One region of the Pantoea sp. X-Soil-ISGK-259 genome, then DNA from elsewhere that is predicted to be linked to it. Evidence: predicted binding sites of a transcription regulator. Region 1 holds the regulator's gene; each other region holds the start of a gene.
What was found. Region 1 encodes CRP, which controls carbon source genes, mostly activating them, when cyclic AMP is high. Its sites were predicted from a motif close to ATGTGANNNNNNTCACAT; they were not measured.
Positions count from the first base shown of each region.

Region 2: a site for CRP is predicted at 1,639-1,656, ahead of AC6I77_RS00435 (PTS mannitol transporter subunit IICBA). Genes of this name have one in related genera too.
Region 3: a site for CRP is predicted at 1,108-1,125, ahead of AC6I77_RS21210 (maltoporin). Genes of this name have one in related genera too.
Region 4: a site for CRP is predicted at 1,216-1,233, ahead of AC6I77_RS08820 (6-phosphofructokinase). Genes of this name have one in related genera too.

Region 1 covers NZ_AP035986.1:3,658,440-3,661,568, forward strand. Annotated here, with positions in the region: gene AC6I77_RS17480 (phosphoribulokinase) at 1-444, shown strand, start outside; gene AC6I77_RS17485 (OsmC family protein) at 958-1,362, opposite strand; gene crp (cAMP-activated global transcriptional regulator CRP) at 1,666-2,298, shown strand; gene AC6I77_RS17495 (YccS/YhfK family putative transporter) at 2,356-3,129, shown strand, end outside.
Region 2 covers NZ_AP035986.1:89,466-92,594, reverse strand. Annotated here, with positions in the region: gene AC6I77_RS00445 (gamma-glutamyltransferase family protein) at 1-422, shown strand, start outside; gene AC6I77_RS00440 (DUF3053 domain-containing protein) at 649-1,365, shown strand; gene AC6I77_RS00435 (PTS mannitol transporter subunit IICBA) at 1,798-3,129, shown strand, end outside.
Region 3 covers NZ_AP035987.1:424,957-428,085, forward strand. Annotated here, with positions in the region: gene AC6I77_RS21205 (LacI family DNA-binding transcriptional regulator) at 1-949, opposite strand, end outside; gene AC6I77_RS21210 (maltoporin) at 1,216-2,478, shown strand; gene AC6I77_RS21215 (PTS sugar transporter subunit IIB) at 2,584-2,901, opposite strand.
Region 4 covers NZ_AP035986.1:1,890,548-1,893,676, forward strand. Annotated here, with positions in the region: gene pqqF (pyrroloquinoline quinone biosynthesis protein PqqF) at 1-362, shown strand, start outside; gene AC6I77_RS08815 (YceI family protein) at 478-1,062, shown strand; gene AC6I77_RS08820 (6-phosphofructokinase) at 1,507-2,487, shown strand; gene AC6I77_RS08825 (PTS sugar transporter subunit IIB) at 2,497-2,811, shown strand; gene AC6I77_RS08830 (PTS sugar transporter subunit IIC) at 2,804-3,129, shown strand, end outside.

The sequences.
Region 1 (3,129 bases):
GTGGCGGAACAGGTTGATTTGCTGGTGGGCGTTGTGCCCATTGTTAACCTGGAGTGGATTCAGAAGCTGGTGCGCGACACCGGCGAGCGCGGTCATTCACGCGAAGCAGTGATGGATTCCGTGGTGCGTTCGATGGAAGATTACATCAATTTCATCACGCCACAGTTCTCGCGCACCCACATCAACTTTCAGCGCGTCCCGACCGTCGACACCTCAAACCCGTTCGCTGCCCGCGCCATTCCGTCACTGGATGAGAGCTTTGTGGTGATTCATTTCCAGGCGCTGGAAGATATCGACTTCCCCTACCTGCTGGCGATGCTGCAGGGTTCGTTTATCTCGCACATCAATACGCTGGTCGTGCCCGGCGGCAAAATGGGTCTGGCGATGGAGCTGATCATGGGTCCGCTGGTGAAGCGGCTGATGGAAGGTAAGCGGATAGAGTAAGAGGTCAGCAAAAAAAACGCAGAGAGCAGAGGCCTTTCGCAAAGAGGTAAAACTGGCATTTCTGCGGGGAAAGGCTTACTGCTGAGCTGGCTTCAGGGAGCATACACCTTTCGCAAAGACGCAAAACCGCCATCCCTGGCAGGCTCAGCGCGGGCCATCCCTGGCCCGCTATGCTTTGCTACAGGCATATGCTCCCTTCGCTTCACGTCCGGCAGCCACATCCGTTTTCAGAAAGGTCGCCACTGAAAAAACCTGGTGACAAAGAATCTGACAGCAACACCTAAGCTCAACACGCCGGGAACCGGGTCAGAAGAGGAAAGCGTCCCGCGACTGGGACAAAAACGCCGGGAGCGTTTTTGAACAACGCAAAGCGTTGGCCCGGTATGGGCGCACCTCAGGGATGAGGTGCGTAATAGCGCGGGCACAGTCTTAAAGCGGACTCTCTATGCAGGAACGGCCCGACACCAGACCGACTCCGAATTGGCCCGCGACTTTAAAATGCCCTTCAGCCTGTTACAGCTCAATCACTTCATAGCTATGCGTAATCGTCACACCTTTACCCAGCATGATGGCCACCGAACAATATTTTTCAGCAGAAAGATCCACCGCGCGTGAGACCGCTTTATCCTGGAGCGCTTTACCACTCACGATAAAGTGCAGGTTGATGTGCGTAAAGATTCGCGGCGCCTCTTCACGACGTTCTGAGGTCAGTTTTACTTCACAATCAGCCACATCGTTACGGCCTTTTTGCAGAATTGATACCACGTCAATCGCGCTGCATCCGCCGGCCGCCATCAGCACCATCTCCATTGGGCTGGGCGCTTTATCGCCCGAATTTCCATCCATCAGTATCTGATGGCCGGATGAGGATTCTCCGAGGAATGTCAGTCCTTCTACCCACTTCACTCTTGCCTGCATGATTTTTGCTCCGGAATACGCTGTTTTGTCGCCAGAGTACGCTTTCGCCTGGTAAACAGCAATCCAGAGAAATCCGCCTGTAGCTGAAGCGAGACAACACAAGACAGTCGGCAAAAGCTGTGCTACAAACAGTGCTGAAAATATTTTTCGTCACCCGATGGCGAAGCCGGGAAGAATGATGCGCACTGCGCCTGATGCGGCCCGAATAATTTCCTGAAAGGGAAACGCTTGAAGCTTTCACCGCCTGACAGGGAAAACTGCCCCCTGTATTTTGGGCACGATTACAACAGAGGATAATAGCGAATGGTTCTCGGCAAACCGCAAACAGACCCTACACTCGAATGGTTCCTGTCCCATTGCCATATTCACAAGTATCCATCCAAAAGTACGCTGATTCACCAAGGTGAAAAAGCAGAAACGCTTTACTACATCGTGAAAGGTTCCGTCGCGGTTCTGATTAAAGATGAAGAAGGCAAAGAGATGATTCTTTCCTACCTGAATCAGGGCGATTTCATTGGTGAGCTTGGCCTGTTCGAAGAAGGCCAGGAGCGCAGCGCCTGGGTACGTGCGAAAAGCGCGTGCGAAGTGGCGGAGATTTCTTACAAGAAATTCCGTCAGCTGATTCAGGTTAATCCCGACATCCTGATGCGACTCTCCTCGCAGATGGCGCGTCGCCTGCAGGTCACGTCTGAAAAAGTGGGTAACCTCGCTTTCCTCGACGTCACCGGACGCATTGCACAGACCCTGCTCAACCTGGCGAAGCAGCCAGATGCCATGACGCATCCCGACGGCATGCAAATTAAAATCACTCGTCAGGAAATTGGCCAGATTGTGGGTTGTTCACGCGAAACCGTGGGCCGTATTTTGAAGATGCTGGAAGATCAGAACCTGATCTCCGCACACGGCAAAACCATCGTCGTTTACGGCACCCGCTAATTCCTGTCACCCACGGCGTGATGGCAACATCACGCCGTTATTGTTTGTGTTGGGCCGATGTGGCGTCGAATTATTTACCATCCTGAAGTCAACTACGCCTTGCGGCAAACGCTGGTGCTTTGTCTGCCCGTCGCGCTGGGCTGGCTGGCTGGCGACCTGCAAAAAGGTCTGCTGTTCTCGTTAGTGCCTGCCTGCTGCAATATTGCCGGTCTGGATACCCCGCATAAACGCTTTTTCAAACGCCTGATTGTGGGTGGCAGCCTGTTTGCCCTCGGCAGCTTCCTGATTCAGTGGCTCACACTGCATGCCATTCCGCTACCGCTCATCCTGTTCGCCATGCCCCTGCTGCTCGGCGTGACGGGTGAGATCAGCCCGCTGCATGGTCGTCTGCTGCCCGGCACGCTTATCGCCGCCATTTTTACCCTGAGCCTCATTGGCCGCATGCCCATCTATGTTACCCCGCTGCTCTACATCGGCGGCACGCTCTGGTATGGGCTGTTTAACTGGTTCTGGTTCTGGCTGTGGAAAGAGCAGCCGATGCGCGAAAGCCTCAGCCTGATCTACCGCGAGCTGGCTAACTACTGCGACGCCAAATACACCCTGCTGACGCAGCTGACCGACCCGGAAAAGGCACTGCCGCCGCTGCTGGCGCGTCAGCAGAAAGTGGTCGATCTGATTAACACCTGCTATCAGCAGATGCACATGCTGTCGGCAAGCCGCGATCACAGCCATAAGCGGCTGACGCGCGCCTTTCAGGTGGCGCTGGATCTGCAGGAACACATCTCGGTTAGTCTGCATCGGCCGGAAGAGGTGCAGAAGCTGGTCGAACAG
Region 2 (3,129 bases), 3.6 Mb from region 1:
CACTCGATCCAGACCATCCTAACGTGGTGGCAGGCGGTAAGCGCCCTTTTCACACCATCATCCCGGCCTTTGCGCTGGATGAGCAGGGTCAGCCGCTGATGGCGTTTGGTGTGATGGGTGGCCCGATGCAGGCGCAGGGTCATGTCCAGCTGGCGCTGCGAATTATGCTGCACCGCCAGAATCCGCAGGCTGCGATTGATGCGCCGCGCTGGCGGGTGGTACAGGGACGCGAGGTGGTGTTTGAATCGACACTCGATCGCAATACCCTGAGCACGCTGCGCCGCATGGGGCACAATGTGGTACTGGAAGATCCCCTGAGCAATTACAACTTTGGTGGCGCGCAGGCGATAGTGCGCGATCCGCAGGGTTTCTATATTGCAGCCAGCGAGAGTCGCAAAGATGGTCAGGCGGTGGTGTTTTAAGGCTGCAGCCGTGATCGCCATACCGCTAAACTGACGTTCAGGTTAACGCATGATGGCAGGAAACGTATCGCGCTCTGACGTGCGGGCGATCCCGTTGTATCACCGGCGTTTAAGAAAGCCTCTGCTTCACAGGCGGTTTCACATTGTGCCGTGACGGCGGTTTGTTCTATTCTTTAGGCCATTCCTACCTGGACATCAGACAGTACTACCGACAGGAGTTGACCCAATGGCTTCAGGACTTACACGCCTTATGGCACGCGGCGGCATTATGCTCGCTGGCGCGCTCATCGTGCTGCAACTCACCGCATGCGGTGACAAAGAAGGCGAGCAGCGTAAAGCATTTATTGATTTCCTCCAGAATACCGTGATGCGCAGTGGCGAGCATCTCCCTAGTCTCAGCGAAAACCAGAAGCAAAGCTTTGGCAACTTCGCCAGCGATTACGCCATCATGTACGGCTTTTCGCAGCAGGCGAACAAAGCCGTTGAACAGGGGATGCGTCCGGTGGTGGATGAACTGTCTGCCATTCGCGTTCCGCAGGATTATCTCAGCCGTCGTGATTCCCTGCGTCAGGCCACGAGCGCACTGGTCATTGTTACCCAGCAGATTGAGAGCGCAAAAATGCAGGCGGACAGCAGCAAAGCGGCCCTAAAGCAGACGGATGATCTGAAAAAAGTCTACGACACCGCCTATAACAAAGTGGTGACGGTACCCGCCAATCAGCTGATTCCGCTGCTGCCTAAACTTCAGGCGCTGAGCCAGGCTGCCGTGCAGACCGGCGAATTCCTGCAAACTCAGGGTACCCGCGTCAGCTTCAATGATGGCGGCGTGCAGTTCCCGACGCAGGATCAGGCTTCACAATACAACGCGATAATGAGCACGTTATCCGCGAATGCACAGGCGCTTCCTCAGGCACAAGCGGCCGTTCAGGGTGGCCTGCATTAAATCTGCTTTATGGGCAGGCGTAGGTCGCCTGCCCGTCTCCACGCCTTTTCTAATCTCATCCGATAGCCTGTCGAATGAAGTGTGATCTGGCGCATTTTCGACCAAAAATAGTTTGTGATCTGAGTCACATTTATATAACAAACCCCCGCCCTTTTAGTGTGATCAAACTCACAGATAATCAGCTATCACGCGTAAAAACCAGGCAAAACAACACGTAACCGTTATAAAAATGTGATCAATGTCACGCTAATCACCCCTGCCACCACCCTTAATCAGTGATGTAGATCACACTTTTCCCGCGTGCTACGCAGTGCCAAATTCGCGTGATAGAGTCCGCGTGCATACAGTAATACCACCGGCTGCGAGTCGGGGTGGCTAAACAAAAACAAACGCGCTCTCCTATTGCAGCGCGTCTCAATAAGGGGTGGGTTTATGTCCTCATCAGTGAAGGTCAAAGTACAGAGCTTTGGTCGCTTTCTGAGTAATATGGTGATGCCAAACATCGGGGCGTTCATCGCCTGGGGTATCATCACCGCGCTGTTTATTCCAACTGGCTGGATCCCGAACGAAACGCTGGCCAAACTGGTTGGCCCAATGATCACCTACCTGCTGCCACTGCTGATCGGTTTTACCGGTGGGCGTCTGGTGGGCGGCGATCGTGGCGGTGTGGTCGGTGCAATTACGACAATGGGTGTGATTGTCGGTGCGGATATGCCGATGTTCCTCGGTGCAATGATTGCCGGTCCACTGGGCGGCTGGGCAATTAAGTCGTTTGACCGGGCGATTGACGGCAAAATCAAAAGCGGCTTCGAGATGCTGGTTAACAACTTCTCGGCCGGTATTATCGGGATGATTCTGGCACTGCTGGCGTTCCTGGCGATTGGTCCGCTGGTAGAAGGTCTGTCACACATTCTCGCCGCAGGCGTGAATCTGATGGTGCAGAACAACCTGCTGCCGCTGACCTCAATCTTCGTGGAACCGGCAAAAATCCTGTTCCTGAACAACGCCATCAACCACGGGATCTTCTCACCGCTGGGTATCCAGCAAGCCAGTGAGGCGGGCAAGTCGATCTTCTTCCTGATCGAAGCCAACCCGGGTCCGGGTATGGGCGTGCTGATGGCCTACATGTTCTTTGGTCGTGGTAGTGCTAAACAGTCTGCAGGCGGTGCGGCAATTATCCACTTCCTTGGCGGCATCCATGAGATCTACTTCCCGTATGTGCTGATGGCGCCTCGCCTGCTGCTGGCGGTCATCCTGGGAGGCATGACGGGTGTCTTCACACTGACCGTGCTGAACGGTGGCCTGGTCTCGCCTGCTTCACCGGGTTCAATCCTGGCGGTGCTGGCGATGACACCAAAGGGTGCCTACTTTGCGAACATCGCTGCCATTGCTGCCGCTTTCGCCGTCTCCTTCGTAGTTTCCGCTATCCTGCTGAAAACCAGCAAGGTTAAAGAAGATGACGATATCGAAGCCGCGACTCAGCGCATGCATGAGATGAAAGCGCAGTCGAAAGGCCAGAGCGTGGCGGGTGCACCCGTCGCCAGCGATGCGATGAGCGTCGAGCTGCATCACGTGCGCAAAATTATCGTCGCCTGTGATGCCGGTATGGGCTCAAGCGCCATGGGTGCAGGTGTTCTGCGTAAGAAAGTGCAGGATGCAGGTCTGAGCAATGTGTCGGTGACGAATACCGCGATCAATGCCCTGCCAGGCGATGTCGATCTGGTGATTACCCATCGTGATCTGACCGAGCGTGCTATTCGCCAG
Region 3 (3,129 bases), on a different replicon from region 1:
AACGCTGATCATCCTCTTCACTGGCTAACAACAGACGCGACACCGCTTCTTTACCCTGTAAATCCAGATCCAGCGATACCGTGGTTAACGCCGGATGGAAGAAGGCGCTTTCATAGGTGTCGTCGTAGCCAATCACCGAAATTTGCCCCGGCACCGCCACGCCGCGCTGATGCAGTGCGCTCAGCACACCCAGCGCCATCTGGTCATTGCCCACGAGCAGCGCGCTGAATTCCGGCGCTTCCCGCAACAGTTGCAATACACCGTTATAACCACTCTGCGCATCCCAATTGCCGTGGCTGACACTGACCGGCTTCAGACGATAACTTTCCAGCGTATCCAGCCAGCTCTTCAACCGCAGATTGGCAGAGACCGACTGCTCAGGCCCGGCCAGCAGCGCGAATTCGCGATGCCCCTGCTCATACAAATATTTGACGCTGGCGCGAGTGCCGTCAGCCGGGTTAAACGAAACGTTAAACACCGAACTGTAGGGATCAACATCCAGGAACAGACAGAGTATGTCCTGATTCTCCTCCACGACCTGTTCTGCGTCAGCACTCTCCAGCGGGACGTTGATAATGACTTTATCCACCCGCTGAGACTTCAGTTCATTGATACAGTCCTGCAGGCTTTGGTTGACGTTCTCATCTATCATCGCAATCAGTACCTGATAGTCCGCAGCATTGGCATAACGTTTAACGGCGGCGGCCACCTGAGAAGGCGCATGCAGGGCGAGCGATGTTGTCACCAGACCAAGCGTGGTGCTCTGCTTACCCACCAGCTGCTGCGCCAGTCTGTTAGGCACGTAACGCAGGGTCTCAATTGAGTGCTCCACCTTGCGCCGCGTTGATTCCGAGACATTTGCCGACTTATTCAAAACCCGTGAAACCGTCTGATACGACACGCCAGCATGACGGGCGACATCCTCTAAGGTGGCATTTTTTGATTTCATAATTCGCATCCCTGATGACCGAAGTCGGCATGGTATCACAGCCGCAGTGACAGCCAGGCTGCCGCAGTCACATTGCGGAAATAAAAATTAAAAGTAATACCTTCACATAGTAAAATTTGGTGATCCAATTCACTAATCGTTACAAATAGCGCCGCTTTATTTGCAGTACGTCACACATTATCGCGATTTTATTTGTCACTCATCTGACAAAAGACGTTTACTGCCGCTGTCATGTGAACGTATTACAAATAAAAATTGAGGATAACATGGAAACAAGGTTACGTACTGCTGCTGTGGCGCTTGCTGCGGCCCTGACCTCCCCGACACTCTATGCCGCTATCGACAACATTGATTTCCATGGCTATCTGCGTGGTGGCGTGGGCGTATCGCAGGATGGCGGTATTGAAGAGTATCAAAAAAACAAGGTCGGCCGTCTTGGCAACGAAGCCGACACCTATGGCGAGGTTGAGCTGGGCAGCGAGGTCTACAAAAAGGACGACGTGAGTTTCTATGTCGACACCATGGTCAGCATGTTCTCCGACGGCTCAAACGATAACGAAACCACCTTCGGCGATGATGCGCAGTTTGGTTTACGTCAGCTGAACCTGCAGATAAAAGGACTGGTGCCGGGAGACAAAGATGCCGTGATCTGGGGCGGCAAACGCTACTACCAGCGTCACGATCTGCATATCATTGATACCAAATACTGGAATATTTCCGGTTCAGGTGCCGGTATCGAAAACTACACCCTGGGTCCGGGCGCTATCTCGTTTGCGTGGATTCGTGGCGACGCCAATGATGTGGATTACCGCGTGGATGGCGATAACGACGTCAACATTAACTACCTCGACCTTCGCTATGCCGGCTGGAAACCCTGGAGCGGTGCCTGGACCGAGTTTGGTGTTGACTACGCCATGCCGAACACCACGAACAAACAGAAAGAATATGGTGGCCTGTATGACGCGGATAACGGCGTTATGCTCACCAGTGAGATCAGTCAGGATATGTGGGGTGGCTATCAGAAACTGGTGTTCCAGTATGCCAACAAAGGCCTGGCACAAAACATGATCTCGCAGGGCGGCGGCTGGTATGACATGTGGAACGATACCAGCAATGCCACCGGCTATCGCGTGATCAATACCGGCCTGCTGCCGATAACCGATAAATTCTCCCTGAATCAGGTCTTCACCTGGGGCTCAGCCGATGATATCACCGCGCAGACAAGCAAAAGTACGCTGCTGTCGCTGGTGGGCCGTGGACAGTATCAGTTTACACAGTATGTCCGTGGTATCGGCGAAGTCGGCAGTTTCTGGCAGAAAGATGAGAATAAAGTGGGCAGCGACTATAAAGCGGCGGGACAGAAATATACGCTGGCGCTGGGCCTGGCAGCCGGTCCCGAATTTATGTCTCGTCCGGAACTGCGTCTGTTTGCTTCTTACCTGAATGATTCAGAAGACGGACACAGCTTCAAAGACAACACCAGTAACAACACCTGGAACTTCGGCGTACAGGTCGAAGCCTGGTGGTAACAGAGCAGTCTCCTCATTGTGATCATTGTTAAGCTCTTATGCAGGGGCTTATTTGGATAACCGGCGACGGTTATCCATTTTTTTGCATCATATTTTTACAGCGGTTTATCGCTCTGGCTTAAAGAAACGTTCTTCCAGCAACTGACGCAACTGGTCAGACTGCTTACCAAAGATTGCATGTACCTCATGCCCCAGGATCACCACGCCAATCGCCCCCGCTTTCTGTAATCCCGCCGTATCAACTGCCTTCAGCGACGTTACTTTTACCCGTAGCCGGGTTAAACAGGCGTCAACCTGCTGAATATTCTCACGCCCGCCAAAACAGTTCACCAGACGCTCCAGTAGTGCGCTGTCTACCTCAAGCTCTTCCACCGTCAGCGGCTGCCGACTGAAATATTGCTTAAACGATTTCAGACTCAACATGTTGTTCTCCTTCAGATAATAAAAAAGGCGGGCAATGGCCCGCCACTCACGACTGATTAATGAAAACGCGGGGGACATGCCTGGGAACGCTCACTGAATATACACGCTTCCTGCATCTATCCTGTTAGCAGCCTCTAAAAAACCGGCTCCCTATAAACAGTTAAATTCAGACCTTAGTACAGGCAAGGCCAAAACCATAAGCGATGGGAGCCAGTGCCTGTAGCAAAG
Region 4 (3,129 bases), 1.8 Mb from region 1:
AACAACCTATAGGGTATGTCGTTAACAGCCGCTATATGCGCTGTGCCGATGAAGACGGCGTAGTGTTTGCGCTGCAGTCGCCCGATTACAGCGCGCTGTCACTGTTGCGCTACTGCCGCAACTTCCTGCGTTCCCTTAACGAGACGCTGGCAGAGTGTGACCTGGTGGCACTGAAAACGCGTCTGCTGAGCCGGGAAGTGGCGCAGCCACTGGCGCAGTTACGCCGTGAAAATGGTCTGGCAGAACCGGATGCGGCGCAGATAGAGGCGCTGACCCTTACCGATCTGCAACAGCTGCACCGCACACTGATTCAGGATCGCCGCCGCTGGCGCGTGCTGTTTACCGGGGGAGAAAATGTATAGCGCCCGATATAAAGTTGCTGAATTTATTTGAAAATTACGGACAAATCTCTTCACTGTCTATTCCGGGCTAACTGAACCACACTCAGTTCACTTTTGTCCGGATAAGGAATTGACTGTGAAGAACTTCAAACGTATCGCACTGCCCCTGTTAGCCGCTGCTACCCTTTACGCCCCGTTATCTCAGGCTGAGGCGATGCACTACCAGCTGAATCCTGAGCATACGTCTGTCATTGTGGCCTGGAACCATTTTGGCTTCTCAAATCCTACCGCGGATATTCCGGATGCAACCGGTACGCTGGTGTTTGATAAAGATCATCCGGAAGCATCACGCGTTGACGTAACCCTGCCAGTCAGCAAAATCGACAGCCATGTTGCGGCGCTGACCAAAGAGTTCAAAGGCGCTGAGTATTTCGACACGGCCAAATACCCAACTGCGACCTTCCACAGCACCAAAGTGGTTGCAAAGGGCGACAACAAATTTGACGTTGAAGGTAACCTGACCCTGAAAGGGATCACTAAGCCTGTTACGCTGCACGCCACGCTGAACAAGCAGGGCGAGCATCCGATGGTGAAGAAGCAGGCGATTGGTTTTGATGCCACCGGCACCATCAAGCGTTCTGACTTCAGGCTGGACAAATATGTCCCGGCGGTAAGCGACGACGTCACCCTGACGCTGTCTACCGAAGCTTACGCGAAATAAGTGTGTGGGGCGCAGCAGCTCGCTGCGCCCCTGATTCATTTTTCTTCCTTTCCTGCCTCTCCTGAAATATTCCCTTTTTTACGTGCACTGAATAATCCAGCCCTCCCGATAAAAACTATTTTAATCGCCTGAACCGGGCCAGAACCGGGAAAAATGAGGTGAAAGTCACAAATTCGCAATGCCATTTTTATGCCCGATCATTCGTAATTCTGTTGGCCAAATCAAAAACCTGTTCGGCAACCTAAGCTGATGATTTGTATTGATTCGTCCGTGAAGTAATAAGTTGGAATAGAGTGACTCTGCTCACAAATAAAGGCCTTAAGCTACTGCTGTCAACACGCCTGACCGAAAAATACCGCGCGTAACTGTGATCTCCTCTGCAAATAGCAACGCCGTGAACCGGAAGAATGGCCCTCAGCAGAGTAAGTCAGCGGGGTGAGGGAAATGCGCATTGGAATGGTGATCAGTGGCGGGGATGTCACCGGAATAAATAACTTTGTCTTCCAGATAGGGCGTCTCGCGCAGGCTGAGATGGTGATATTTGACGGCGGCATTCCCGGCCTTCTGGCAAATAACCATCGTGATATCAGCCAGCGCGATCTGCTCGACTTTGCCATCGCCCCGATTCCGGTGATGCAGTCCGGAAGGACGGAAAAGAAACTGGTGCGCAGCGAATATGATTTAATTGCGCGCCAGCTGAAAAGCGCACGTATTGACGTATTAATCATGGCGGGTGGTGACGGATCGCTGCAGTTTCTCCACATCCTGTCGGAGTCTGGCGTTAATTGTTTCGGCGTCGGTATGACCATCGATAATGATGTCTTCGGCAGTGATTACACGCTGGGATTTTCTACCGCCTGCGAGCAGGTATTAAAAGAGGTCGCAAAGCTGCGTAATACCGGCCGCGCCTTACCGGGCCGGGTTTTTATGCTGGAGTTACTCGGCGGCTATTGCGGTGAATTAACGCTGCAATCGGCGATTAAATCCAATGCGGATATCGCCCTGATTCCGGAGTGCCAGATTCCTTTGCCACAACTGGCACAGCGCATCACCGGACGGCTGGCCGAACAGAACAGCGTGGTCATCCTCTGTTCAGAAGGCTACACCCGTGAATATTCGCCCGGTTTTCAGGGGGCGATCGACACCTTGATCAAACAGCTTGAGCCGCTTATTGGCGTACGCATCCGTAAAACTATTCTCGGTTACGGACTGCGCAATGGTGATCCCACCTGCGAAGAAATTTATCAGGGCACCATTATGGCCAGTGAAGTGGTGCGTTGTATTCAGTCAGGCATGCGGAATAAAGCGGTCATTATTAATGGCAGCAATAAACCGATCCCGATTGATTTAATAAGCATGCAAAAACGCCTGGTCGATATTGACGGGCACCATTACAAACTCGCTAAACAACTCAATATAGTGTGAGGAAAAACCATGCTGAAAATATTATGTGTCTGTGGTTGTGGATTAGGCTCCAGTTTTGCGATTGAGATGAGCGCAAAAGCAGTATTAAAAAAACTGGAAATTGAGGCCGATATCGATCACACCACCATTTCAGAAGCGAATGCATTTAAGTCAGATATGATCCTGACGCAAAAAGCCTTTGCCGATGTATTAAATGCCGACGCCAGTCCGGAGCAGATTAAACGGGTCATTATTCTTAACCGGCTCACCGATAAAGTGGAAATAGAGCAGAAGATCCTGGCCTTTTTAAAAGAACGTAACGAGAAGGTCGCTGCCCATGAATAGTGTGATCGACTTCCTGGTAAAAGATCTGCTGGGGCAGGCCTCAATTCTGATCGCGTTTATTGCGCTGAATGGTCTGCTGCTGCAGAAGAAATCAGCAGGCAAGGTGGTGGAAGGCACCTTTAAAACCCTTCTCGGCTTTTTAATTATGATGGCGGGTATCAATATTATTGTGGGGACGCTGACGTTCCTCAATACCATTTTTACCCACGGTTTTGGCATGCGCGGTTATATCACCGATGTAGCCGCTATCGCCGGACTGGCTAACCGTGAGCTGGGATCTGAAGTGGCGCTGACGCTGCTGGTGATCTTTATCGTCAA